3 regions of the Pseudomonas sp. BN414 genome follow, and region 2 is predicted to be linked to each of the others. Evidence: predicted binding sites of a transcription regulator. Region 2 holds the regulator's gene; each other region holds the start of a gene.
The links. Region 2 encodes sigma-54, which starts transcription at its own class of promoters, with help from an activator protein. Its sites were predicted from a motif close to ANTGGCATNNANNTTGCTNT; they were not measured.
Positions count from the first base shown of each region.

Region 1: a site for sigma-54 is predicted at 5,005-5,024, ahead of glnK (P-II family nitrogen regulator). Genes of this name have one in related genera too.
Region 3: a site for sigma-54 is predicted at 3,235-3,254, ahead of E8E95_RS23580 (circularly permuted type 2 ATP-grasp protein). Genes of this name have one in related genera too.

Region 1 is NZ_SSOL01000078.1:521,568-529,431, reverse strand. It holds gene E8E95_RS27700 (LysR substrate-binding domain-containing protein) at 1-906, shown strand, start outside; gene betT (choline BCCT transporter BetT) at 922-2,898, opposite strand; gene E8E95_RS27690 (YifB family Mg chelatase-like AAA ATPase) at 3,011-4,507, opposite strand; gene E8E95_RS27685 (accessory factor UbiK family protein) at 4,546-4,809, opposite strand; gene glnK (P-II family nitrogen regulator) at 5,221-5,559, shown strand; gene E8E95_RS27675 (ammonium transporter) at 5,594-6,913, shown strand; gene E8E95_RS27670 (secondary thiamine-phosphate synthase enzyme YjbQ) at 7,052-7,477, shown strand; gene sutA (transcriptional regulator SutA) at 7,554-7,864, shown strand, end outside.
Region 2 is NZ_SSOL01000079.1:309,633-317,496, reverse strand. It holds gene E8E95_RS29300 (ABC transporter ATP-binding protein) at 1-166, opposite strand, end outside; gene E8E95_RS29295 (KpsF/GutQ family sugar-phosphate isomerase) at 396-1,370, shown strand; gene E8E95_RS29290 (HAD family hydrolase) at 1,370-1,894, shown strand; gene lptC (LPS export ABC transporter periplasmic protein LptC) at 1,903-2,472, shown strand; gene lptA (lipopolysaccharide transport periplasmic protein LptA) at 2,459-2,995, shown strand; gene lptB (LPS export ABC transporter ATP-binding protein) at 2,995-3,720, shown strand; gene E8E95_RS29270 (RNA polymerase factor sigma-54) at 3,870-5,366, shown strand; gene raiA (ribosome-associated translation inhibitor RaiA) at 5,451-5,759, shown strand; gene ptsN (PTS IIA-like nitrogen regulatory protein PtsN) at 5,776-6,240, shown strand; gene rapZ (RNase adapter RapZ) at 6,250-7,107, shown strand; gene E8E95_RS29250 (HPr family phosphocarrier protein) at 7,125-7,397, shown strand; gene pmbA (metalloprotease PmbA) at 7,464-7,864, opposite strand, start outside.
Region 3 is NZ_SSOL01000075.1:231,318-239,181, forward strand. It holds gene E8E95_RS23565 (ABC transporter ATP-binding protein) at 1-609, opposite strand, end outside; gene ydcS (putative ABC transporter substrate-binding protein YdcS) at 877-2,028, opposite strand; gene E8E95_RS23575 (peroxiredoxin) at 2,299-2,850, opposite strand; gene E8E95_RS23580 (circularly permuted type 2 ATP-grasp protein) at 3,288-4,697, shown strand; gene E8E95_RS23585 (alpha-E domain-containing protein) at 4,700-5,650, shown strand; gene E8E95_RS23590 (transglutaminase family protein) at 5,647-6,441, shown strand; gene E8E95_RS23595 (proteasome-type protease) at 6,547-7,278, shown strand; gene E8E95_RS23600 (cytochrome c) at 7,688-7,864, opposite strand, start outside.

The DNA.
Region 1 (7,864 bases), on a different contig from region 2:
CTGCCCCCGCTCTACGCCCTGCGTGCCTTCGAGGCCGCCGCCCGGCATGCGTCCTTCACGCGCGCCGCCGAGGAGTTGGCCATCACCCAGAGCGCGGTGAGCCGGCACATCCGAACCCTGGAAGAGCATTTCTCCTGTCGCCTGTTCGAGCGCCAGGGGCGCAACCTGCAACTCACGGAGCCGGCGCGCATGCTGCTCCCCGGTTTGCGCGACGGTTTCGACGCCCTGGAGCGCGCCTGCACCACCCTGCGGGTCGACGACACCACCTTGCGACTTAAGGCGCCATCGACGCTCACCATGCGCTGGTTGCTGTCGCGCCTCAGCCGCTTCCGCCATCTCAACGACGATATCGAGGTGCAGCTGACCAGCGCCTGGATGGATGTGGATAAGGTGGACTTCCAGCACGAGCCCTTCGATTGCGCGGTGCTGCTCAGCGACGGCCATTTCAGCCAGGACTGGGAGGTGACCCTGCTGTTCAGCGAATGGCTGATTCCGGTTTGTGAGCCGTCCCAGGCCGGACAGCCCTGGAGCCTGGAGCGCCTGCAGGCCACGGAGCTGTTGCACCCGACGCCGGACCGTCGCGATTGGCGCCGTTGGCTGCAGCGCATGGACCTTGGCGAGGAGGTTTCGCTCAAGGGCGGCCAGGTCTTCGACACCCTGGAGCTGGGCATAGTCGCTGCCGCGCGGGGCTATGGGGTGTCCATCGGTGATCTGGTGATGGTGACCGAGGACGTCACCCAGGGCCGCATCGGCCTGCCCTGGCCGACCGCGGTGGCCAGTGGCGACAGCTACTACCTGGTCTGGCCCCGCGCCCGCAGCGGCCAGGACCGCCTGCGGCGCTTGCGTGACTTCTTGCAGGCGGAGGTGGCGGCCATGGCGCTGCCGGCGGTGGAGCTGCTGGGCTAGCCGCAGCTTGATGTTTCAGCGGACCACATGCAGGAAGTGCAGGTGCTTCTCGTACTGATCGAGCAGGTCGCCGATCACTTCCTCACGGCTCCAGCCCATCACGTCGTAGTCCTGTCCGCCCTCGCGCAGGTAAACCTCGGCGCGGAAGTACTTGCGCGAGTCGGCGCCTTCTTCACTGCCATCACGGGCCACGAAGCGGGGCAGCAGCAGGGAGCGGGGGCGTACCTCATAGCTGAAATCGACTTCGCTGCCGTGGCCGACGTTCAACTTGCAGCGCCCGTCCTGGCCGTTCTGCACGTCCACGTCGTAGCCCTGCTTGCGCAGCTCCTCGGACACTTCCTGGCAGGCGGGTCGCACGACTTCCTCGATGAAGCGGGTGACGTGGCTGCGGCGCGGGAACATCAGGATGTTGCGCAGACGCCGTTGCCAGCCGCCCTGTTGGCGATGGGGCGGGCGCGAGAGATTGAGCGCCTGGTAGCGGATGCCGCGTTTGGTGGCGTCCAGGCGCAGGGCCTTGAGCAGGCCCCAGGTTGCGGCCAGCAGCACCACGGCGAAGGGCAGGGCGCTGGCGATGGTCGCGGTCTGCAGGGCTTTCAGGCCGTCGGCGACAAGCAAGGCCATGGCCACGACACCCATCAGGATCGACCAGAACAGGCGCTGCCACAGCGGCGTCACTTCGCGGCCACCGGAGGCCAGCATGTCGACCACCAAGGCGCCGGAGTCGGCGGAGGTGACGAAGAACACCACCACCATCAGCACCGCCACCAGGGAAAGCACGTTGGCGAAGGGGAACTGCTGGAGGAAGGCGAACAGCGCCAGGGAGCTGTCCTGGGCCACGGTATCCGCCAGGCCGTGCACGCCCTCATGAAGCACCAGGTGGATGGCCGAGTCGCCGAATACGGTCATCCACAGCAGGGTGAAGCCTGCCGGAACGAACAGCACGCCGCAGACGAACTGGCGGATGGTGCGCCCGCGGGAGATGCGGGCGATGAACAGGCCGACGAAGGGCGACCAGGACAGCCACCAGCCCCAGTAGAGCAGCGTCCAGCCGCCGATCCAGTCGCTGGATTCATAGGCGTAGAGATTGAAGGTCTTGCTGACGATCTCGGACAGATAGCCGCCGGTGTTCTGGATGAACGTCTTGAACAGGAACACGGTAGGACCCAGCAACAGCACCACGATCAGCAGGACTACCGCCAGCAGCAGGTTGAGCTCGGAGAGAATCTTGATGCCCTTGTTCAGACCGCTGGCCACTGACAGCGTCGCCAGGGCACAGGTGCCGGCGATCAACCCGAGTTGCACGGGCACGCTCACCGGCAGGCCGAACAGCTGGTTCAGGCCGCTGTTGATCTGCAGCACGCCATAGCCGAGCGACGTAGCCACGCCGAACACAGTGCCGAGGATGGCGAAGATATCCACAGCGTGGCCGATAGGGCCGTAGATGCGCTCACCGATCAGGGGGTAGAGCGCCGAACGCAGCGTCAGGGGCAGGTCATGGCGGAAGCAGAAGAACGCCAGGATCAGCGCGACAATCGCGTAGATCGCCCAGGCATGCAGCCCCCAATGGAAGAAGGTCAGCTTCATGGCCTCCCTCGCAGCGGCCACGGTGTTTGGATCGCCCACCGGTGGGTTGGCGTAATGCATCAGCGGTTCGGCGACGCCGAAGAACATCAGGCCGATGCCCATGCCGGCGGAGAACAGCATGGCGAACCAGGTGCCGTTGCGGTATTCGGGCTGGCTATGGTCGGGGCCGAGCTTGATGTCGCCGAAGCGGCTGACAGCAAGAAACACGACGGTGATGAGGATCAGCGCGACCGCCAGGACGTAGAACCAGCTGGCGTTGACGATGATCCAGTCCTGGATGTGGATGAACAGTGTTTGCGCTTGATCGCGGGCGAGGGTGCTGTAGAGCACCAGGGCGATGATGAGGATGGCCGAGCCGAAAAAGACCGGCGGATTGAGGGTGGATTGCGAAGACGAACGTGCCTCCATTGAGCTAGCTCTCCTTTTAATCGGATGGCCGCCAAGGGCGGAAGGCGCGCAAGTCTAACAACTTCGATAGAAGAAGTCTTTCATTGGTGCCTTTGCAATAGTTTTTGTTGCTTCAGGTCATGGCTTCGGGTCGGTACTGCAGGGCTTCGCCGAGGTGATGGCGGCCTATGGTTCCGGCCTGCTCCAGGTCGGCCAGGGTGCGAGCCACCTTGAGGATGCGATGGGCCGCACGCAGGGACAGGTTGAGCCGTTCGCAGGCCTCCTCCAGCCAGATACGGTCTGCGCTATCCAGGGCGCAATGCTGGCGCAGGCCCTTGAGGTCGAGGAAGGCGTTGGCGCACCCCTGACGTTGGAGTTGCACGCGGCGCGACCGCGCCACGATCTCGGCGACTTCCGCGCTGCCCGGCCCTGTGTTGGTAGGTGGCGCCAGCGCTGTGGCTTCGCGGGCGACGGTCAGATGCAGATCGATCCGGTCGAGCAGGGGGCCTGATAGCTTGGCGCGGTAACGCTGGATCTGTTCCGGAGTACAGCGACATCGCCCGGCAGGCTCGCCGAGATATCCACAGGGGCAGGGGTTCATCGCCGCGACCAACTGGAAACGCGCCGGAAAACGGACCTTGTCATGGGCGCGGGCAATGACGATCTCGCCGCTTTCCATGGGCTCTCGCAAGACCTCCAGCACCTTGCGCTCGAACTCCGGCAATTCATCGAGAAACAGCACGCCCTGATGCGCCAGCGTAATTTCGCCGGGCTTTGGACGACTGCCGCCTCCAACCAGCGCGGCGCCGGAAGCGCTGTGATGAGGCTGGCGGAAGGGGCGTTGCGGCCAGCTTTTCAGCGGCGCATGGCTGGCGACTGAGTGGATGGCGGCCACCTCCAGTGCTTCATGTTCTTCCAGCGGTGGCAGCAGGCCGGGCAGACGGCTGGCAAGCAAGGTCTTGCCGGTGCCGGGTGGCCCGCAGAGCAGCAGGTTGTGCGAGCCGGCTGCGGCGACCAGGAGGGCGCGCTTCGCCGCAACCTGACCCTGGACTTCCGCGAGGTCAGGGTAGGGCGGGCGATCATCCATCAGGCCTTGCGGCTGGTAGAACGGAAGCGGGGTGTGGCCGGCGAAGTGCGCGGTCAGCTCCAGCAGGTGCGATGCCGCCAGCACCTTGAGGCCACCGGCCAGGCTGGCTTCTTCGGCATTCTCCCGAGGCACCACCAGGGTACGGCCGGCGGCGCGAGCGGCGAGTGCGGCAGGGAGCACGCCCTGCACAGGACGCAGCGCACCGGAGAGTGCCAGTTCGCCCAGGCATTCCACCTCGTCCAGGGCGCCGGCCGGCAGCTGGCCGCTGGCGGCGAGGACGCCAAGGGCGATGGCGAGGTCGAAACGGCCGCCATCCTTCGGCAGATCTGCAGGGGCGAGGTTGAGGGTGATGCGCCTGGGGGGAAAGTCGAACCCGCTGTTCTGGATCGCGCTGCGTACGCGGTCCTTGCTTTCCTTCACGGCGGTTTCCGGAAGACCCACCAGAGCCAGGGACGGCAAGCCGTTGGCGAGGTGCGCTTCGACGCTCACGGCAGGGGCTTCGACGCCAACCTGCGCGCGGCTGTGGACGATGGCCAGGGACATTGATCACTCCTTGATCGGTCCGCCGGGCCGGAGCGGTATCACTCCGCCGGCGGCGGGTTCAGCTTGGCTTCCAGTTCCGCGACCTTGGCTTCCAGGGCTTCCAGGCGTGCGCGAGTCCGGGCGAGTACCACCATCTGGCTGTCGAATTCGTCACGAGTGACCAGGTCGAGCTTGCCGAAGGCACTCTGCAGCAAGACCTTGAACTGGGCCTCGACCTCGGCACGCGGCAACGGACTGTCGCTGCTGAACAGGCGCGAGGCGGTGGCAGCGAGGGTATCGAGCAGGGCTTTGGGCGGCAGCATGGCGGTTTCCATAAGTGAATGGGGCGGGAGTCTATCACGGTGCCTCCGGCGGCCGTGCCAGTGGCAAGCGATGCACACTTTTTGAGCAATGGCCTGGGGCGGTGCGCACTCCTTTGGTGCGATGAAACCCGGGCCAGGGCCCGTAAAACGCGGCATCCGGCCAGTATCTGCTTGAAAAAACGGACGTTGTTGGGAGCTGGCAAGGTTTCTGCTTGGAGCTGAGTGACGCATGCACCGAGGCAGTTCCGGTGCACCGGGCGAGGCGGGGGAGTGTTTCGCCAGAAGCGGTTGGTTGGTGTCGGAGTGCCGAGGCAGGGCGGACCGACGCGTTACAAAAGCCAGACACTGCGCTTAGACTTGAGCCGGGTTCGTTTTTCCTGGGGCAAGTCAACCAAACACGGGAGAAGTTTCATGAAGCTAGTCACCGCCATCATCAAGCCTTTCAAGCTCGACGACGTGCGTGAGTCGTTGTCCGAGATCGGCGTGCAGGGCATCACTGTCACCGAGGTCAAGGGCTTCGGGCGGCAAAAGGGCCACACGGAGTTGTACCGTGGCGCCGAGTACGTTGTCGATTTCCTGCCGAAGGTGAAGATCGATGTGGCCATCGCCGACGATCAACTCGATCGCGTGATCGAGGCCATTACCAAGGCTGCCAACACCGGCAAGATCGGTGACGGCAAGATCTTCGTCGTCAATCTGGAACAGGCCATCCGTATCCGTACCGGCGAAACCGGCACAGACGCGATCTAAGCCGCCGAACCCCAACGCCCCAGGAGAAAACAACATGACTCTGCGTAAAGTCGCAGGGCTAGGAGCCCTTTTGTCCCTCGTTACCCCCGGCCTGGCCATGGCCGCCGACGAGGTCGTGCTGAACAGTGGTGACACGGCGTGGATGATCGTCGCTACTGCGCTGGTGCTGTTCATGACCATCCCCGGCCTGGCGCTGTTCTACGGCGGCATGGTGCGCTCCAAGAACGTCCTTTCGGTGATGATGCAGTGCTTCGCCATCACCGGCCTGATCAGCATCCTCTGGGTGGTCTATGGCTACAGCCTGGCCTTCGACACCACCGGCATGGAACAGGGGGTGATCAACTTCAATTCCTTCGTGGGTGGCCTGTCCAAGGCGTTCCTCAGCGGCCTGAACACCAGCAGCCTGGTGTACGCGATTCCTGAGAGCGTGTTCATCACCTTCCAGATGACCTTCGCCATCATCACCCCGGCCCTGATCGTCGGCGCCTTCGCCGAGCGCATGAAGTTCTCCGCCATGCTGATCTTCATGGCTGTCTGGTTCACCCTGGTCTACGCCCCGATCGCCCACATGGTGTGGAGCGGCAACGGTGGCCTGATGTGGGACTGGGGCGTGCTCGACTTCGCCGGTGGCACCGTGGTGCACATCAACGCGGGTGTCGCCGGTCTCGTAGCCTGCCTGGTACTGGGCAAGCGCAAGGGCTATCCGACCACTCCGATGGCTCCGCACAACCTGGGCTACACCCTGCTCGGCGCCGCCATGCTCTGGGTGGGCTGGTTCGGTTTCAACGCGGGTTCCGCAGTTGCTGCCAACGGCACTGCCGGCATGGCCATGCTGGTTACCCAGATCGCCACTGCTGCCGCTGCCCTGGGCTGGATGTTCGCCGAATGGCTGACCCACGGTAAGCCGAGTGCACTGGGTATCGCTTCCGGCGTGGTCGCCGGCCTGGTTGCCATCACCCCGGCTGCCGGCACCGTCGGCCCGATGGGCGCCCTGATCATCGGCCTGGTTGCCGGCGTGGTCTGCTACTTCTGCGCCACCAGCCTGAAGCGCAAGCTGGGCTATGACGACTCCCTGGACGCCTTCGGCGTGCACGGCATCGGCGGTATCGTCGGCGCCCTGCTGACCGGCGTATTCGCCGCACCGGCCCTGGGTGGCTTCGGCACCGTGGAAGACATTGGCGCCCAGCTGCTCATCCAGTTCGAGGGTGTCGCGTTCACCGTCGTCTACACCGGTATCGTGACCTTCGTGATCCTGAAAGTGCTGGACGTAGTCATCGGCCTGCGCGTCAACGAAGAAGAAGAGACCGTCGGCCTCGACCTGGCTCAGCACAACGAGCGCGGCTACAACCTCTGATCCTCATGATTTCCCCGTTCGGCGGTTGCCGGCGGGGATGTCGGCGGGAATGCCAAAAAGGGCGCCGAAAGGCGCCCTTTGTTTTTTTTTCGGCCGCGCTAGAATGCCCGCCGTACGAGCCGGAACAGGTATTCGCGCATGTGGCAGCAGACCCTGATCACCTTGCGTCCGAGGCCGCGTGGCTTCCATCTGGTCACCGAAGAAATCCTGGCCGCGTTGCCGGAACTGCGGCGCTACCGGGTGGGTCTGTTGCACCTCTGGCTGCAACATACGTCGGCCTCCCTGACGGTGAACGAGAACGCCGACCCTGCGGTCAGGCGGGACTTCGAGCGATTCTTCAATCGCCTGGTGCCTCAGGGTGAAAGCGGCTATGAACATGACCATGAAGGGCCGGACGACTTGCCCGCGCACTTCAAGGGCAGCCTCCTCGGCTGTCAGCTGAGTCTGCCGGTCCAGGACGGGCAACTGGCGATGGGCACCTGGCAAGGTGTCTACCTGGGCGAGCACCGTGATCACGGCGGTTCGCGACGGGTACTGGCGACCTTGCATGGCGAGGCGTACTGAATTTTTTCTGGCAGCGTTAGAAAGCTGGCGCAGCTGGGCTATAACTAACCTGCTTTGGCAAGGCATGAGGTAGAACATGAGCGACGAAGAACTGGAACAAGACGAGCTGGAAGCGGCCGACGAGGAAGACGGCGAAGAGCTGGCTGCAGCCGATGATGGTGACAGCGACGACGATGGCGAGGCCCCTGCCCCCTCCGGGAAGAAGGCCAAGGCTGCGGTCGAAGTCGAGGAAATGCCCAGCATCGAAGCCAAGCAGAAAGAGCGCGATGCCCTGGCCAAGGCCATGGAAGATTTCCTGGCCCGTGGTGGCAAGGTGCAAGAGGTCGAGCCCAACGTGGTTGCCGACCCGCCCAAGAAGCCGGACAGCAAATACGGCAGCCGCCCCAT
Region 2 (7,864 bases):
CGGCGATCAGGCGCAGCAGCGTGGTCTTGCCGCAGCCGGAAGGCCCCATGATGCCGGTGACCTTACCGCGCGGGATACGGATATCGACATCTTGGAAAATGCTGCGCGTGCCACGTTTGAAGGTAACCCCCTTCAATTCCACAGCGTAGGTGTTATCGGCACTCATCTAGACTCCTTGCGATACAGCCTCCCTTGAAGACGACGCGCCCCGACGCAAGGACACTCCGCCCGGGACGGGCCGAACAAGGCGCGAACTATATCACCGCGCTATTGCGCCTCCCAAGGCCACGCCAGCGTCTGTTCAGCTTTGCGACAGCTTCCACGGCATTGGCGCGTGAGCTAAATCACCTTTATCGCTATAATCGGCGCCTTTTCCTTCGGCCACTTCACGCCCCATGAGCCAATCCAGCGATCTCATCAAGTCCGCACAACGCACTATCCAACTCGAACGCGAGGCGATCGACGCCCTCCTGCCGCGCATCGACGCCGATTTCGTTCGCGCCTGCGAGCTGATCCTGGCCTGCAAGGGACGCGTGGTGGTGGTAGGCATGGGCAAGTCCGGGCATGTCGGCAACAAGATCGCCGCCACTCTGGCCAGCACTGGCACACCGTCCTTCTTCGTCCACCCGGCCGAGGCCAGCCATGGCGACATGGGCATGATCACCCGTGAAGACGTGGTCCTGGCGCTCTCCAACTCCGGATCGACTGCCGAGATCGTCACCCTGCTGCCGCTGATCAAGCGCCTGGGGATCACCCTGATCAGCCTCACCGGCAAACCGGATTCGCCGCTGGCCAAGGCCGCGGCCGCCAATCTGGATGCCCGCGTGGCCCAGGAAGCCTGCCCATTGAACCTGGCCCCCACCTCTTCCACCACGGCCGCACTGGTTCTGGGCGATGCCCTGGCCATCGCCCTGCTGGAAGCCCGCGGTTTCACTGCCGAGGATTTCGCGTTTTCCCATCCGGGTGGCGCGCTTGGCCGTCGCCTGCTGCTGAAGGTGGAGAACATCATGCATGGCGGCGACAGCCTGCCCAGCGTTGCGCGCGGTACGCCGCTTCGCGAGGCACTCCTGGAAATGACCCGCAAGGGCCTGGGCATGACCGCAGTGGTGGAAACCGATGGCCACCTTGCTGGCATCTTTACCGACGGCGACCTGCGCCGCACCCTGGACAAGGGTGTCGACGTGCGCCTGGCCAGCATCGACGATGTCATGACCATCCACGGCAAGACGGTACGCCCGGACATGCTTGCCGCCGAAGCGCTGAAGATCATGGATGACCACAAGATCAACGTGCTGGTCGTGGTCGATACAGATGACCGCCCCATCGGCGCACTGCACATCCATGACATGACCCGCGCAGGAGTAATCTGATGAGCAATGAACTCCTCAGCCGCGCCAAGGCCGTCCGCCTGGCCGTGTTCGACGTGGACGGCGTGCTGACCGACGGCCGCCTCTACTTCCTGCCCGGAGGCGGAGAATTCAAGACGTTCAATACCCTCGACGGCCAGGGCATCAAGATGTTGATGAATGGCGGCGTTCGCACGGCCATCATCAGCGGTCGCCAGTCGGAAGTGGTCGAGCGCCGCGCACAGAATCTCGGCATCCAGCATCTGTTCCAGGGACGCGAAGATAAACTGGTGGTCCTTGATGGCCTGCTCGCGGAACTGGGCCTGAACTATGACCAGGTCGCCTATCTCGGGGACGACCTGCCCGACCTGCCGGTAATTCGTCGTGTCGGCCTGGGCATGGCCGTGGCCAATGCCGACGCATTCGTTCGCGAACATGCCCACGGCATCACCCAGGCGCGTGGTGGCGAAGGTGCGGCCCGCGAGTTCTGCGAACTCATCCTGCGCGCCCAGGGCAGCCTGGAAGCGGCGCAAGCCGCTTATCTCTGAGGTTACCGATGCCAAAGAACATCCGCCTTGCGCTGTTCCTGCTCCCGATCGCTGCGCTACTCATCGCCTTGGGCTACTGGAATATCCGCCCCGAAAGCTTCATGGACCGGACAAGCGCTCCAGGCAATGACAACGCCATCGATTTCTACGTGGAAAACGGCAAGAGCACCCAGTTCCAGGAAGACGGCAAGCTCCACTACGAAATGACTGCCACCCGCCTCGAACATATGAAGGCCACTGATGTCACACTGCTGACCAATCCGGACCTGCTTCTGCACCGCGGCACCGCCTATCCCTGGCATGTGCAGAGCGAGCGTGGCGAAGTCGGCCCTGAAGGCAAGCAGGTCGAATTGATCGACAAGGTCCGAGTGGCGCGCACCGACGGCAAAGGGCGCCCGACTATCCTGACCACCAGCCGCCTGACCGTGTTCCCTGACGAGGAATATGCGCAGACCCAGCAAGCCGTTAGAATCGACGCGGCCAATGGGGTGACCACGGCACAAGGAATGAAAGCGTACTTGAATGACAGCAGGATGATCCTGCAGTCCAATGTAAGAGGCCAGCATGAGGTTCGTTAAAACCCTCCCCCTGTTGCTCAGCCTGGGCACCGCACTCGGAAGTGCTGCCGCCTGGGCCCTGCCCACGGACCGCGATCAACCGATCCGCGTCCAGGCCGACAGCGCCGAGCTCGATGACAAGCAAGGCGTCGCGGTCTACCGCGGCAACGTCGTGATCACCCAGGGCACCCTGAAGATCACCGGCGACACCGTCACCATCACCCAGGACGCGAATGGCGATGTCGAGGTCTTCACCTCTGTCGGCAAGCCCGCGTACTACGAACAGAAGCCCGCAGTGGACAAGGAAATCGTCAAGGCCTACGGCCTGACCATCCAATACTTCGCTGCCAACGAGCGCATCATCCTGCTCGATCAGGCCAAGGTGATCCAGGAAGGCAATACCTTCGAAGGCGAGAAGATCGTCTATGACACCCAGCGCCAGATCGTCAACGCAGGGCGCGCTACTGGCACCAATGTCAGCACACCGCGTCCGCGGATCGACATGGTCATCCAGCCGAAGAAGAAAGAGCAGAAAGCACAGTAATGGCGACTCTCAAAGCCCAGCATCTGGCCAAGAGCTACAAGAGCCGCCAGGTGGTACGCGATGTCAGCCTGTCGATCGACAGCGGACAGATCGTTGGCCTTCTCGGCCCCAACGGCGCCGGCAAGACCACCTGCTTCTACATGATCGTCGGCCTCGTCCAGGCCGACCAGGGTCGCGTCCTGATCGACCAGCAGGATGTCACCCACCAGCCCATGCACGGCCGCGCCCGTGCGGGTATCGGCTATCTGCCGCAGGAAGCCTCGATCTTCCGCAAGCTCAGCGTCGCGGACAACATCATGGCGATCCTCGAGACCCGCAAGGACCTGGATCGCGCCGCACGCCGCAAGGAGCTGGAAAGCCTGCTGCAGGAGTTCCACATCAGCCACATCCGCGACAGCCTCGGCATGAGCCTGTCGGGCGGTGAGCGCCGTCGTGTGGAAATCGCCCGTGCGCTGGCCACCTCCCCCAAATTCATCCTGCTGGACGAACCCTTCGCCGGCGTGGATCCCATTTCCGTGGGCGACATCAAGCAGATCATCCATCACCTCAAGGCCAAGGGAATCGGTGTACTTATCACCGACCACAACGTGCGTGAGACCCTGGACATCTGCGAGACCGCCTACATTGTCAGTGACGGACAACTGATCGCAGAAGGTAGCGCGGAAGCCATCCTGGCCAACCAGTTGGTGAAGGAAGTCTATCTGGGCCACGAGTTCCGCCTGTAGCGTCCCGCGACATCGCCTACAAGATGGCTTGCGCGAGCTAGGAAAATCCTTCAAGGTCAGGCATATAATTTGCTTCCTGGTGGCGCTTAAGGCGCCCTGTAGTGGATGGCGCGTTAGCGCCGGCGAATCAAGGTGCAAAGCCCTCTGCCATGAAACCATCGCTAGTCCTCAAGATGGGCCAGCAGCTGACGATGACCCCGCAGCTGCAACAGGCCATCCGCCTACTCCAACTCTCCACCCTGGACCTCCAGCAGGAGATCCAGGAAGCGTTGGAATCCAATCCGATGCTCGAGCGGCAGGAGGATGGCGACGATTTCGACACCTCCGACCCAATGGCCGAAGGTGACCAACAGCCCAATACGGGCAGCCAGGAATCCAGCTTCCAGGAGTCCAGCGTCGAAACCAATGCCGAAGCCATGGAAGATGGCGAATGGCATGAGCGCATTCCGAGCGAACTGCCGGTCGACACAGCCTGGGAAGACGTCTACCAGACCAGCGCCAGCAGCCTGCCAAGCAACGATGACGACGAGTGGGATTTCACCTCGCGCACCTCGGTCGGCGAAAGCCTGCAAAGCCACCTGCTCTGGCAGCTGAACCTGGCTCCCATGTCGGACACCGACCGCCTGATCGCGGTCACCCTGATCGACTGCATCAATAACGACGGCTACCTCGAAGAGTCGCTGGCGGAGATCGTCGAAGCCTTCGACCCTGAGCTCGGCATCGAGCTGGACGAAGTCGAAGTCGTCCTCCATCGCATCCAGCAGTTCGAGCCCGCCGGCATCGGCGCCCGCGACCTGCGCGAATGCCTGATCCTGCAACTCCGCCAACTGCCACCGGGCACCCCGTGGCTGACCGAGGCCCAGCGCCTGGCCGGTGACTTCCTCGATCTGCTCGGCAGCCGTGACTACAGCCAGCTGATGCGGCGCATGAAGGTCAAGGAAGATGAGCTGCGTCAGATCATCGAACTGATCCAGGCCCTGAATCCGCGTCCCGGCTCGCAGATCGAGGCCAGCGAGCCTGAGTACGTGGTGCCCGACGTGATCGTCCGCAAGCACAACGAACGCTGGCTGGTCGAACTGAACCAGGAAGCCGTGCCACGCCTGCGGGTCAATCCGCACTACGCCGGTTTCGTTCGTCGTGCCGACTCCAGCGCCGACAACACCTTCATGCGCAATCAGCTTCAGGAAGCGCGCTGGTTCATCAAGAGCCTGCAGAGCCGCAACGAGACCCTGATGAAGGTCGCCACCCAGATCGTCGAGCACCAGCGCGGCTTCCTGGAGTATGGCGACGAGGCGATGAAGCCCCTGGTTCTGCACGACATCGCCGAAGCCGTGGGTATGCACGAGTCCACCATTTCGCGCGTGACCACTCAGAAATACATGCACACTCCCCGCGGAATCTACGAGCTGAAGTACTTCTTCTCCAGCCACGTCAGCACCTCGGAAGGCGGCGAATGTTCGTCTACCGCGATCCGCGCGATCATCAAAAAACTGGTCGCTGCGGAAAATCCGAAAAAGCCGTTGAGCGACAGCAAGATCGCTGGTTTACTGGAGGCACAGGGCATTCAAGTGGCCCGTCGCACAGTAGCCAAGTATCGCGAATCCCTTGGGATAGCGCCTTCCAGCGAGCGGAAGCGACTGATGTGACGCGGAAATTGACCCACGCCAAAGTGTTCCGGTGGCAGGCCCGTTAGCCTGTCTCTTATACACGGGCAATAAGGAGAAAGCGGTATGCAAGTCAACATCAGTGGACATCAACTGGATGTGACCGACGCCCTGCGCGATTATGTCGGCGAGAAACTTGGCCGGCTCGAGCGCCACTTCGACAAGATCACCAATGTGCAAGTCATCATGGAGGTCGAGAAACTGAAGCAGAAGATCGAAGCCACCTTGCACATCGCTGGTGGGGAGGTCGTGGCCAATGCGGAACATGAAGACATGTACGCTGCCATCGACCTGCTTACCGACAAACTTGACCGCCAACTGATCAAACACAAGGAAAAGCAGTTGAATCGCCAGCAGGGCGCTACGGCCCGCTGACACTCTTCCCCTTCCTATGATTCGACTCGAGCAAATCCTGACCCCCGGCCGTTCCCTGGTGAACGTGCCGGGTGGCAGCAAAAAGCGTGTACTGGAACAGATTGCCAAGCTGGTTTCCCGTGATCTTCCCGACCTCGACAACCAGGATATCTTCGAAAGCCTGGTAGCTCGGGAGAAGCTTGGCTCCACCGGTTTCGGCAATGGCATCGCCATTCCCCACTGTCGCCTCACCGGCTGCATGGCGCCCATAAGCGCCGTGCTTCGCCTTGACGCTCCAGTCGATTTCGACGCCATCGATGGCGCTCCGGTTGACCTGCTGTTCGTCCTGCTGGTCCCGGAAGCTGCTACCGATGAGCACCTTGAACTGCTCCGACAGATAGCCAGCATGCTCGACCGCAGCGATGTACGCGAGCGACTGCGCCAGGCTCCCGACAGCGCCAGCCTCTACCAGGTAGTGGTGGACGTGCAGAGCGGACGCTAGGGCTTCACCATGCGCCTGATCATCGTCAGCGGCCGCTCCGGGTCGGGCAAGAGCACCGCCCTCGATGTTCTCGAGGACCACGGTTACTACTGCATCGACAACCTCCCCGCCGGCCTGCTTCCCGAGCTGGCCGAACGGGCGCTGTTGCACACCGAACTGCTGCAACCCCAGGTCGCCGTCTCCATCGACGCGCGCAACCTGCCCAGCCATTTGCAACGCTTCCCCGAGCTACTCGCCGAGGCGCGCCATCGTCACATCAAATGCGATGTGCTCTACCTCGACGCCGAGCACGACACCCTGCTCAAGCGCTTTTCCGAAACGCGCCGGCGCCATCCGCTGACCAATGACAATCGCTCCCTGGCTGAAGCCATTCGGGACGAGGAAGTGCTGCTGGCGCCCATTGCCGATCTCGCTGACCTGAAGATCGACACCACGCATCTCAACCTCTATCAGCTGCGTGACAGCATCAAGCTACGCCTGCTCAATCAACCCGAGCCTGGTACGGCCTTCCTGATCGAATCTTTCGGCTTCAAGCGCGGCATGCCTGTGGATGCTGACCTGGTGTTCGACGTGCGCTGCCTGCCCAACCCCTACTGGAAGCCTGAATTGCGCGACCATTCTGGGCTTGATTCGGTGGTGGCCGAATACCTTGCCGGCCAGCCGGATGTGGAGGAGATGTATCAGGATATCCACAGCTACCTGAGCAAATGGCTACCACGCTTCGCTGCCAGCAACCGGGCTTATGTCACTATCGCCATCGGCTGCACCGGCGGGCATCACCGCTCGGTGTACATTGCTGATCGCCTGGGCGCGGCATTGAAACCCAGTTTGAAGAATGTCCAGGTTCGCCACCGCGACCTCAGTTAGAAGGATTGGAAAACGCGATGCCTGCCTGCGAGATCACGATCATCAACAAGCTCGGCCTGCACGCCCGGGCGGCGGCGAAGTTCGTCGGCGTGGCCGGTCGCTATCCCTGCCAGATCCGCGTCGGCCGCACCCCCGAAAGCCTGGTCGATGGCAAGAGCATCATGGCGGTGATGATGCTGGCTGCGGGCAAGGGCACGCCCATTCACCTGCACACCGAAGGCGATCAGGATGACGACGCCCTCAACGCCTTGATCGAGCTGATCAACAACAAGTTCGACGAAGGTGAATGACCGTCATCTGCCCCAATGAAAAACGCGCCCATCAGGGCGCGTTTTTCATTCTGGAGAAAGCCAGTCTCAGCTACCGGCCACCGTCATTTTCTCGATGAGCACCGAGCCGGTGCGGATATTGCCACGCAGCTCCAGGTCGCTGCCCACCGCCAGGATCCGGCGGAACATATCCTTGAGATTGCCGGCAATGGTCACTTCCTGCACCGGGAACTGGATTTCGCCGTTCTCCACCCAGTAGCCAGCGGCGCCACGGGAGTAGTCGCCGGTCACCATGTTCAGCCCCTGCCCCATCAGCTCGGTCACCAGCAGGCCGCGGCCCATGCGACGCAGCAGGGCTGCGAGGTCTTCCTGGCCATGGCTGACGAAGAGGTTGTGCACACCACCGGCGTTGGCGGTGCTCGGCAGGCCCAGCTTGCGGCCGGAATAGGTGCCGAGGATGTAAGACACCAGCTCACCTTTCTCGACAA
Region 3 (7,864 bases), on a different contig from region 2:
GTCGGACATGGACAGCGCTTCACCCTGGTCGTGGGTGACGAAAATGAAGGTGATGCCGAGCTGGCGCTGCAGCTTCTTCAGCTCCACCTGCATCTGCTCGCGCAGCTTGAGGTCCAGCGCGCCGAGGGGTTCGTCGAGCAGCAGCACGCGCGGACGGTTGATCAGCGCACGGGCCAGCGCCACACGCTGGCGCTGGCCGCCGGACAGCTGCGCCGGCTTGCGGTCGCCATAGCCGGGCAGGGCAACCATTCCCAGGGCTTCCTCGGCGCGGGCCAGGCGCTCGGCTTTGGCTACGCCCTTCACCTTGAGGCCGTAGGCGACGTTGTCGCGCACGTTCATGTGGGGGAACAGGGCGTAGTCCTGGAACACGGTGTTCACGTCGCGCTCGTAGGGCGGCAGGCCAGCGGCTTCCTCGCCGTGGATGCGGATGGAACCTGAGGTGGGCTGCTCGAAACCGGCGATCAGGCGCAGGCAGGTGGTCTTGCCCGAGCCGGATGGGCCGAGCATAGAGAAGAACTCGCCGTCGCGAATCTCGATGGACACCCGGTCGACCGCCTTCACATCACCGTAGTGGCGGCAGACATCGGTGAACTGGACGGCTGTGGTCATAGGTATGACTCCGGAGGGCTTTGCTCCCTCTCCCTCCGGGAGAGGGTTGGGCGGGGCGCGTTCGGATGAGGGGACACCGAGCTAACTCGAACTACCCTCACCCCCGGCCCCTCTCCCAGAGGGAGAGGGGAGGTTGCATCGTGCTACGGGCTGGACTGAGCGAGCGGCCTGAGGGCAAGGCGCCCCGCAGCGAGGCGCGAGACATACCTTCTGGTAGGCGACGCGCCGAGCGAGGACGCAACGCAGTCATCAGGTCGCGCAGCCAGTTCAGCGACCGCCCATGATCGCGATGTAGTCCTGCGTCCACCGACTATACGGGACGAACTTCCCACCTTGGGCTTCCGGGGTTTTCCAGAAGGCGATCTGGTCGAACTGGTCGTAACCATTGGTGGCGCAGCCGCTGGCACCGAGGAGTTCGCTGCTGGTGCAGCCCTTGGCGACCACGGGCAGCGAGCCGAACCAGGCGGCCAGGTCACCCTGGACCTTGGGTTGCAACGACCAATCCATCCACTTGTAGGCGCAGTTCGGGTGCTTGGCGTCGACGTGCAGCATGGTCGTGTCGGCCCAGCCGGTGACCCCTTCTTTCGGGAACACCGTTTCCACGGGCTGCTTCTCGCCTTTCAGGGTATTGGCCATGTAGCCCCAGGTGCTGGAGGCGGCCACGCCTTCGTTCTTGAAGTCGCTCATCTGCACGGTCGCGTCGTGCCAGTAGCGGTGCACCAGGCTGTGCTGCTTGCGCAGCAGGTCGAGCACTGCGGTGTACTGCACTTCGGTCAGCTGGTACGGGTCCTGGATGCCCAGTTCCGGCTTGGCGGACTTCAGGTAGAGCGCAGCGTCGGCGATGTAGATGGGGCCGTCGTAAGCCTGCACGCGACCCTTGTTGGACTTGCCATCGGCCAGGTCCTGAGGCTCGAAGACCACGGCCCAGCTGTCCGGCGCCTGCTTGAACAGCTTGGTGTTGTACATCAGGAGGTTCGGGCCCCACTGGTACGGCGTGCCGTAATGCACACCTTCTACCGTGTGCCAGGGCGCGTCCTGAAGGCGCTGGTCGAGGGTTTTCCAGTTGGGAATCAGGTCCGGGTTGATCGGCTGCACGCGCTTGCCGAACACCAGGCGCAGGGAGGCGTCGCCGGAGGCGGTGACCAGGTCGTAGCCGCCCTTGGCCATCAGGCTGACCATCTCGTCGGAGGTGGCGGCGGTCTTCACGTTGACCTTGCAACCGCTGTCTTTCTCGAACTGGGTCACCCAGTCGTAGTTCTTGTCCGACTCGCCGCGTTCGATGTATCCGGGCCAGGCGATGATGTCGAGCTGGCCTTCACCCTTGCCGAGCTGCTTCAGCGGTTCGGCGGCCTGGGCGGAGGCGATGAGGCAGGCGCAACTGACGGCGAATGAAAGGGAAACGGGTTTGAACGAAGGCATTGTCGACTCCTGTTGTACATGACGTGCGGAGCCTGTTCGGCGGAACTGCATGCCGTCGGCGAATGCGACGAAAAGCGCGCCGAAAAATACGGCCGCTGGTCGCATTGAGCAGCGTAGTTCGGGGCTTTGGGGCTGACAAGGAAGGGGCGGGTGGCGCTTTGCTGTGGCTTTCCTGTGGGGGCGAATTCATTCGCTGACCGGACCGCAGGTTCGGCCCCAGGGGCAACTCCGTTGCCCATAGCGAATGAATTCGCCCCCACAAAAGAGGCATCAGTAATGCAGCGTCGCCTCGCCCTTGTGCCAATTGCATGGGCACAGCTCTTCAGTCAGCAGTGCATCCAGCAGGCGCAAGGTTTCCTGTGGGTTGCGGCCGACCAGCAGGTCGTTCACCGAGACATGTCGTATGACATTGTCCGGGTCGATGATGAAGGTCGCGCGCAGGGCCACGCCTTCGCGGCGGTCGATGATGCCCAGAGCATTGGCCAGTTCGTGCTGGATGTCCGCCAGCCAGGGAAAGCTCAAGCCCTTCAGATCCTTGTGGTCGCGGCGCCAGGCGAGGTGGACGAACTCGCTATCGGTGGAGGCCCCGATCAATTGGGTATCCCGGTCGTTGAATTGCTCCAGCAGGTCCGCGAACGCCTTGATCTCGGTGGGACAGACGAAGGTGAAATCCTTGGGCCAGAAGAACAGCACCTTCCATTTGCCCAGGAGGCTGTCCTGGCTGACGCGCTTGAACGCGTTCTCCGGGGTGGCGGCGTGTTCCGAGTCGTGGTCAACCGCCAGCAGGTTGAACGCCGGCAGTTTGTCTCCGATGGTGAGCATGGCAGGTTGCTCCGGGGCAGGAGGGAGGCACTGGAATGGAGCAAGTATGGAAGGCTCCCGCGACCTTGGAAAATGTGGCCAGGCAATGGCTCCTATAGAGGGGCGCCTATGACCATAGATCGGCGGGTAATAGGGCAATTCCAAATCGCAACATATCCATAGAACAATCGGGCCCTAGGGCCGTGCATGGCCGGACTAGACTGTTCGTTCCAGGGATGGCGGTTCTTCCGCAACAAGTGGGGGAACACCTCGCCGTCGCACCGTCCAACCCTGTACCGCCGCCAAATAGGGCGACAGGGGTAGTTCGGTTATTCGAGCTGCACCAGTCTGGGGCGCTACGACTGCGAGTGTGCTGCAAGTTATTGAAAGGCAAGCAGTTGTGGCGATGGCACGGGGCTTGCGACTGCGTTTCTGCCCGTGGTGACAAGGAGTTAGGCATGTCCCGCATTTTTTATGACGAGATGTATGACGCGAGTGGCGAATGCCGTCCGCATTACCGGGAATTCGCCCGCTGGCTGGCGGACACGCCCGGAGAACTGCTGGCCCAGCGACGTCGCGAGGCTGACCTGTTGTTCCACCGAGCCGGTATCACTTTCACCCTGTATGGCGATGAGCAGGGCACCGAGCGCCTGATTCCCTTCGACACCATTCCCCGCGCCATTCCCATGAGCGAATGGCGGGTGGTGGAAAAGGGCTGCATCCAGCGCGTGAAGGCGCTGAACATGTTCCTTGCCGACCTCTACCACAGCCAGCGAATCATCAAGGCCGGGATCATCCCCGCCGAGCAGGTGCTGGCCAACGAGGGCTATCAGATCGCCATGCAGGGCCTGGACCTGCACCGCGATACCTACGCCCACATCGCCGGCGTGGACCTGGTACGCGATGGCGATGGCACCTACTACGTGCTGGAAGACAATCTGCGCACCCCGAGCGGCGTCAGCTACATGCTCGAAGACCGCAAGATGATGATGCGACTGTTCCCCGAGCTCTTCGCCGCCCAGCGCGTCGCCCCCATCGATCACTACCCGAACCTGTTGCTGGATACGCTGAAAAGCTCCAGCCCCCTGGACAGCCCCAGCGTGGTGGTGCTGACGCCGGGACGCTTCAACAGCGCCTACTTCGAACATGCTTTCCTCGCCCGCGAGATGGGTGTGGAGCTGGTGGAAGGGGCGGACCTGTTCGTCCGTGACGACCGGGTGTTCATGCGCACCACCGCCGGCCCGCAACCGGTCGACGTGATCTATCGCCGGCTGGACGATGCCTTCCTCGATCCCCTGGCCTTCAACCCCGAATCCATGCTCGGTGTGCCCGGTCTGCTGGCCGCCTATCGCTCCGGGAATGTGGTGCTGGCCAACGCCATCGGCACCGGCGTGGCGGACGACAAGTCCATCTACCCCTATGTCGGCGACATGATCCGTTTCTACCTGGACGAGGAACCCATCCTGAAGAACGTGCCCACCTGGCAGTGCCGCAAGCCTGAAGAACTGTCCCATGTGTTGGCCCACCTACCCGAACTGGTGGTCAAGGAAACCCAGGGTTCCGGCGGCTACGGCATGCTGGTGGGGCCGGCCGCCAGCGCCCAGGAGATCGAAGCCTTCCGCGAGCGCCTCAAGGCCCGCCCCGAGGCCTACATCGCGCAGCCCACGCTGTGCCTGTCCACCTGTCCGACCTTCGTCGAGCAGGGCATCGCCCCGCGCCATATCGACCTGCGTCCCTTCGTGCTTTCCGGGCGGGAAACCCGGCTGGTGCCCGGCGGCCTGACCCGCGTGGCACTGCGTGAAGGCTCGCTGGTGGTGAACTCGTCCCAGGGCGGCGGTACCAAGGACACCTGGATCGTGGAGGACTGATCATGCTGAGCAGAACTGCCTCCGAGCTTTACTGGATGTCGCGTTACCTGGAGCGCGCGGAGAACCTGGCGCGCATGCTGGAGGTCAGCTATTCGCTGTCGCTGATGCCCCAGGACGGCCGTGGCGATGGTTTGGACGAGCTGGCCATGTCGCTGCTCAGCACCGGCACCCTGGAGCTGTACCAGGAGCGTCATGGCGAGTTGAACGCCGGGCGCATGCTGCATTTCTTCGCCCTCGACGCCGACAACCAGGCGAGCATCTTCAGCTGTCTGCGTGCCGCGCGGATCAACGCCCATGCCGTGCGCGGGCGGATCACCGCCGACATCTGGGAGAACATCAACGCCACCTGGCTGGAGATGCTGAACATCTCCAGTGAGGGGCTCGGCCGTTACGGGATCAGCCGTTTCTGCGAATGGGTGAAGGAGCGCTCGCACCTGTTCCGCGGCGCCAGCTACGGCACCATCATGCGCGGCGAGGCCTACAGCTTCATTCGCCTGGGCACCTTCATCGAGCGGGCTGACAACACCCTGCGCTTGCTGGACTCGCGCTACGAAATGTTCGGTGAAGAATCGGAGGAGGTCAGCGACAGCTCCGCTCGCGGCTATTACCAGTGGAGCGCCTTGCTTCGCGCGCTGTCGTCCTTCGAGGCCTACACCGAGGTATATCGGGGCTCCCCCGACGCCCGCCAGGTTTCCGAGCTGCTCCTGCTCCGCGCCGACGTACCCCGTTCGCTGCGGGCGTGCATGGAGGAGCTGAACGACATCCTCGCCCACCTGCCAGGAGACAACGGTCGCCCGGCCCAGCGCCTGGCCGCGGAGCTGGACGCGCGGCTGCGTTACACCGCCATCGACGAAATCCTCGACGAGGGCCTGCACACGTGGCTCACCGACTTCATCCTGCTGGTCCGCCAACTGGCCCGGGCCATCCACAGCTCGTATCTGGAGGCTGTATGAAACTGTCCATCCGCCACGACACCACCTATCGCTACGACGACCAGGTCCGCGCGAGCATCCAGTACCTGCGCCTGACGCCCCAGGAGAACGAACGCCAGCACGTGCTCAGTTGGCAATTGACGCTGCCGCGTCCGGTGCGCGCGCAGATCGATCCCTTCGGCAACATCTTTCATGTACTGACCCTGGACGAACCCCACGACTCCATCGTCATCAGCGCCCGTGGCCAGGTGGAGATCGACGAGAAGCGCGAAGCCGAACACGACAAGCATTCGGCCTTGCCCTTCCTGCGTTTCACCCGGCTGACCACCGCTGACGAGGCGCTGCGGGAGTTCGCTGCGCTCGAGTGCGGGGATCGCCGCGATCGTGGTGGGCTGATCGACCTGATGGAAGCGCTGCATGCGCAGATGCCGTTCAAGAAAGGCGTGACCCGAGTCGACAGCACTGCCGCCGAAGCCTTCGCCGGTCGCGCCGGGGTCTGCCAGGACCATACCCACGCGTTCCTGGCCTGCGCCCGCAGCCTGGGCATTCCGGCGCGATTCGTGTCCGGCTACCTTTACCAGGGCAATGACCAGAACCTGGCTAGTCACGCCTGGGCCGAAGCCTGGCTGGGCGATGCCTGGTACAGCTTCGACGTGACCAACAACCTGGCCCGTCCCGAGCGTCACCTGAAACTGGCGGTGGGCCTGGACTACCTGGATGCCTGTCCGGTACGCGGCATGCGTCGTGGTGGCGGCGGCGAGCAGATGCACGCCAAGGTGGATGCGCCGCCGCTGTTGGTACAGGTGCAGTAACGCGAGATTCCCAACTTTCCGCGGCGCCGGCCGCCCCTTACTGCCAGCCCGCGAGGGCCGGCGGCCGGACACCCGACGCGGAGAGCCTCAACAAGGAGAACCGGCATGACCTACTGCGTCGCCATGCACCTGGCCGACGGCCTGGTATTCGTATCCGACTCGCGCACCAACGCGGGTATCGATCACATCGCCACCTTCCGCAAGCTCTACACTTTCGGCGTTACCGGCGAGCGGTTGATCGTCCTGCAAAGCGCCGGGAATCTGGCCACGTCGCAATCGGTGGTCAATCTGCTCAAGCAACGCCTGGGCGGCGCGGGGCCGAACCTGAATACGGTGCCTTCCCTCTACGACGCCACCGCGCTGGTGGCCGAAACCATTCGCGAAGTCATTGCCCGCGATGGCGCGCCTCTGGCGGGCAATACCGACCTGACCTGTTCTTTCCTGGTGGGCGGGCAGATCGCCGGCAACCCACCGGAGCTCTACAGCATCTATCCGCAAGGCAACTTCATCCAGGCCACCGCGGACACGCCCTTCCTGCAGCTGGGGGAGAGCAAGTACGGCAAGCCGATCCTCGACCGCAACCTGGAGTTCGACACCAGCCTGGAAGAGGGCCTGCGCTGTGCCCTGGTCTCGTTCGACTCCACCATCCGAAGCAACCTGTCCGTCGGCATGCCGCTGGACTTGCTGGTCTACCACCGCGACAGCCTGATCCTCCCGGCCGGCTACCGGGTGACCGAGGAGGACAAGTACTTCGCCGACATCCGCCGCCAATGGGCGGAAGGGCTGCAGGACCTGATCAGCGAACTGCCGCCGCCGCCGGTGGAGTACAACGTGTGAGGGGCAGTTTTTTTCGAGATTGAAATCGCCCCCACAAGGTGGCAAGTCGCTGCAACTTGGCACGAACTGCCCCCTCTCCCTCTGGGAGAGGGTTGGGGTGAGGGCGGGTGGTCAATGCAGGGAATTGCAGGGGAGCCCTTCGGCCTCCGTAGCGATTGAAATCGCCCCCACGAAGAGCGCGCGAAGGTACATCCGTGGCACGGCCAGCCCCCTCTCCCTCTGGGGTGAAGAGGCACGCTTTCGGAAGCACTGCTTCCGGTGCCGATGAACGCCTGAGCGCGAAGCGAACAGGCCGGGGCGCAGGGCGGGGCTGGGGTGAGGGTGGTCGGGGAATGCTGGGAGTTTGTAGGGAGACCTTCGGCCTCCTTGGCGAATGAATTCGCCCCTACAGGCTTGTGCCAGAGTCAACCTACGGCGCCACCTTTCTCCCCGCCATGTGCTTCAGGTAGCCGATCAACTGCCCCAGCTCTTCATCCGTTATCGCTTCCTTCGAGAATCCCGGCATCTTGCCCTGGGGCCAGCGGCGCAGGCTTTGTGGGTCGCGGATGTAGCGCGGCAGGAAGTCGCCGGCGAGGTATTCGGTGGG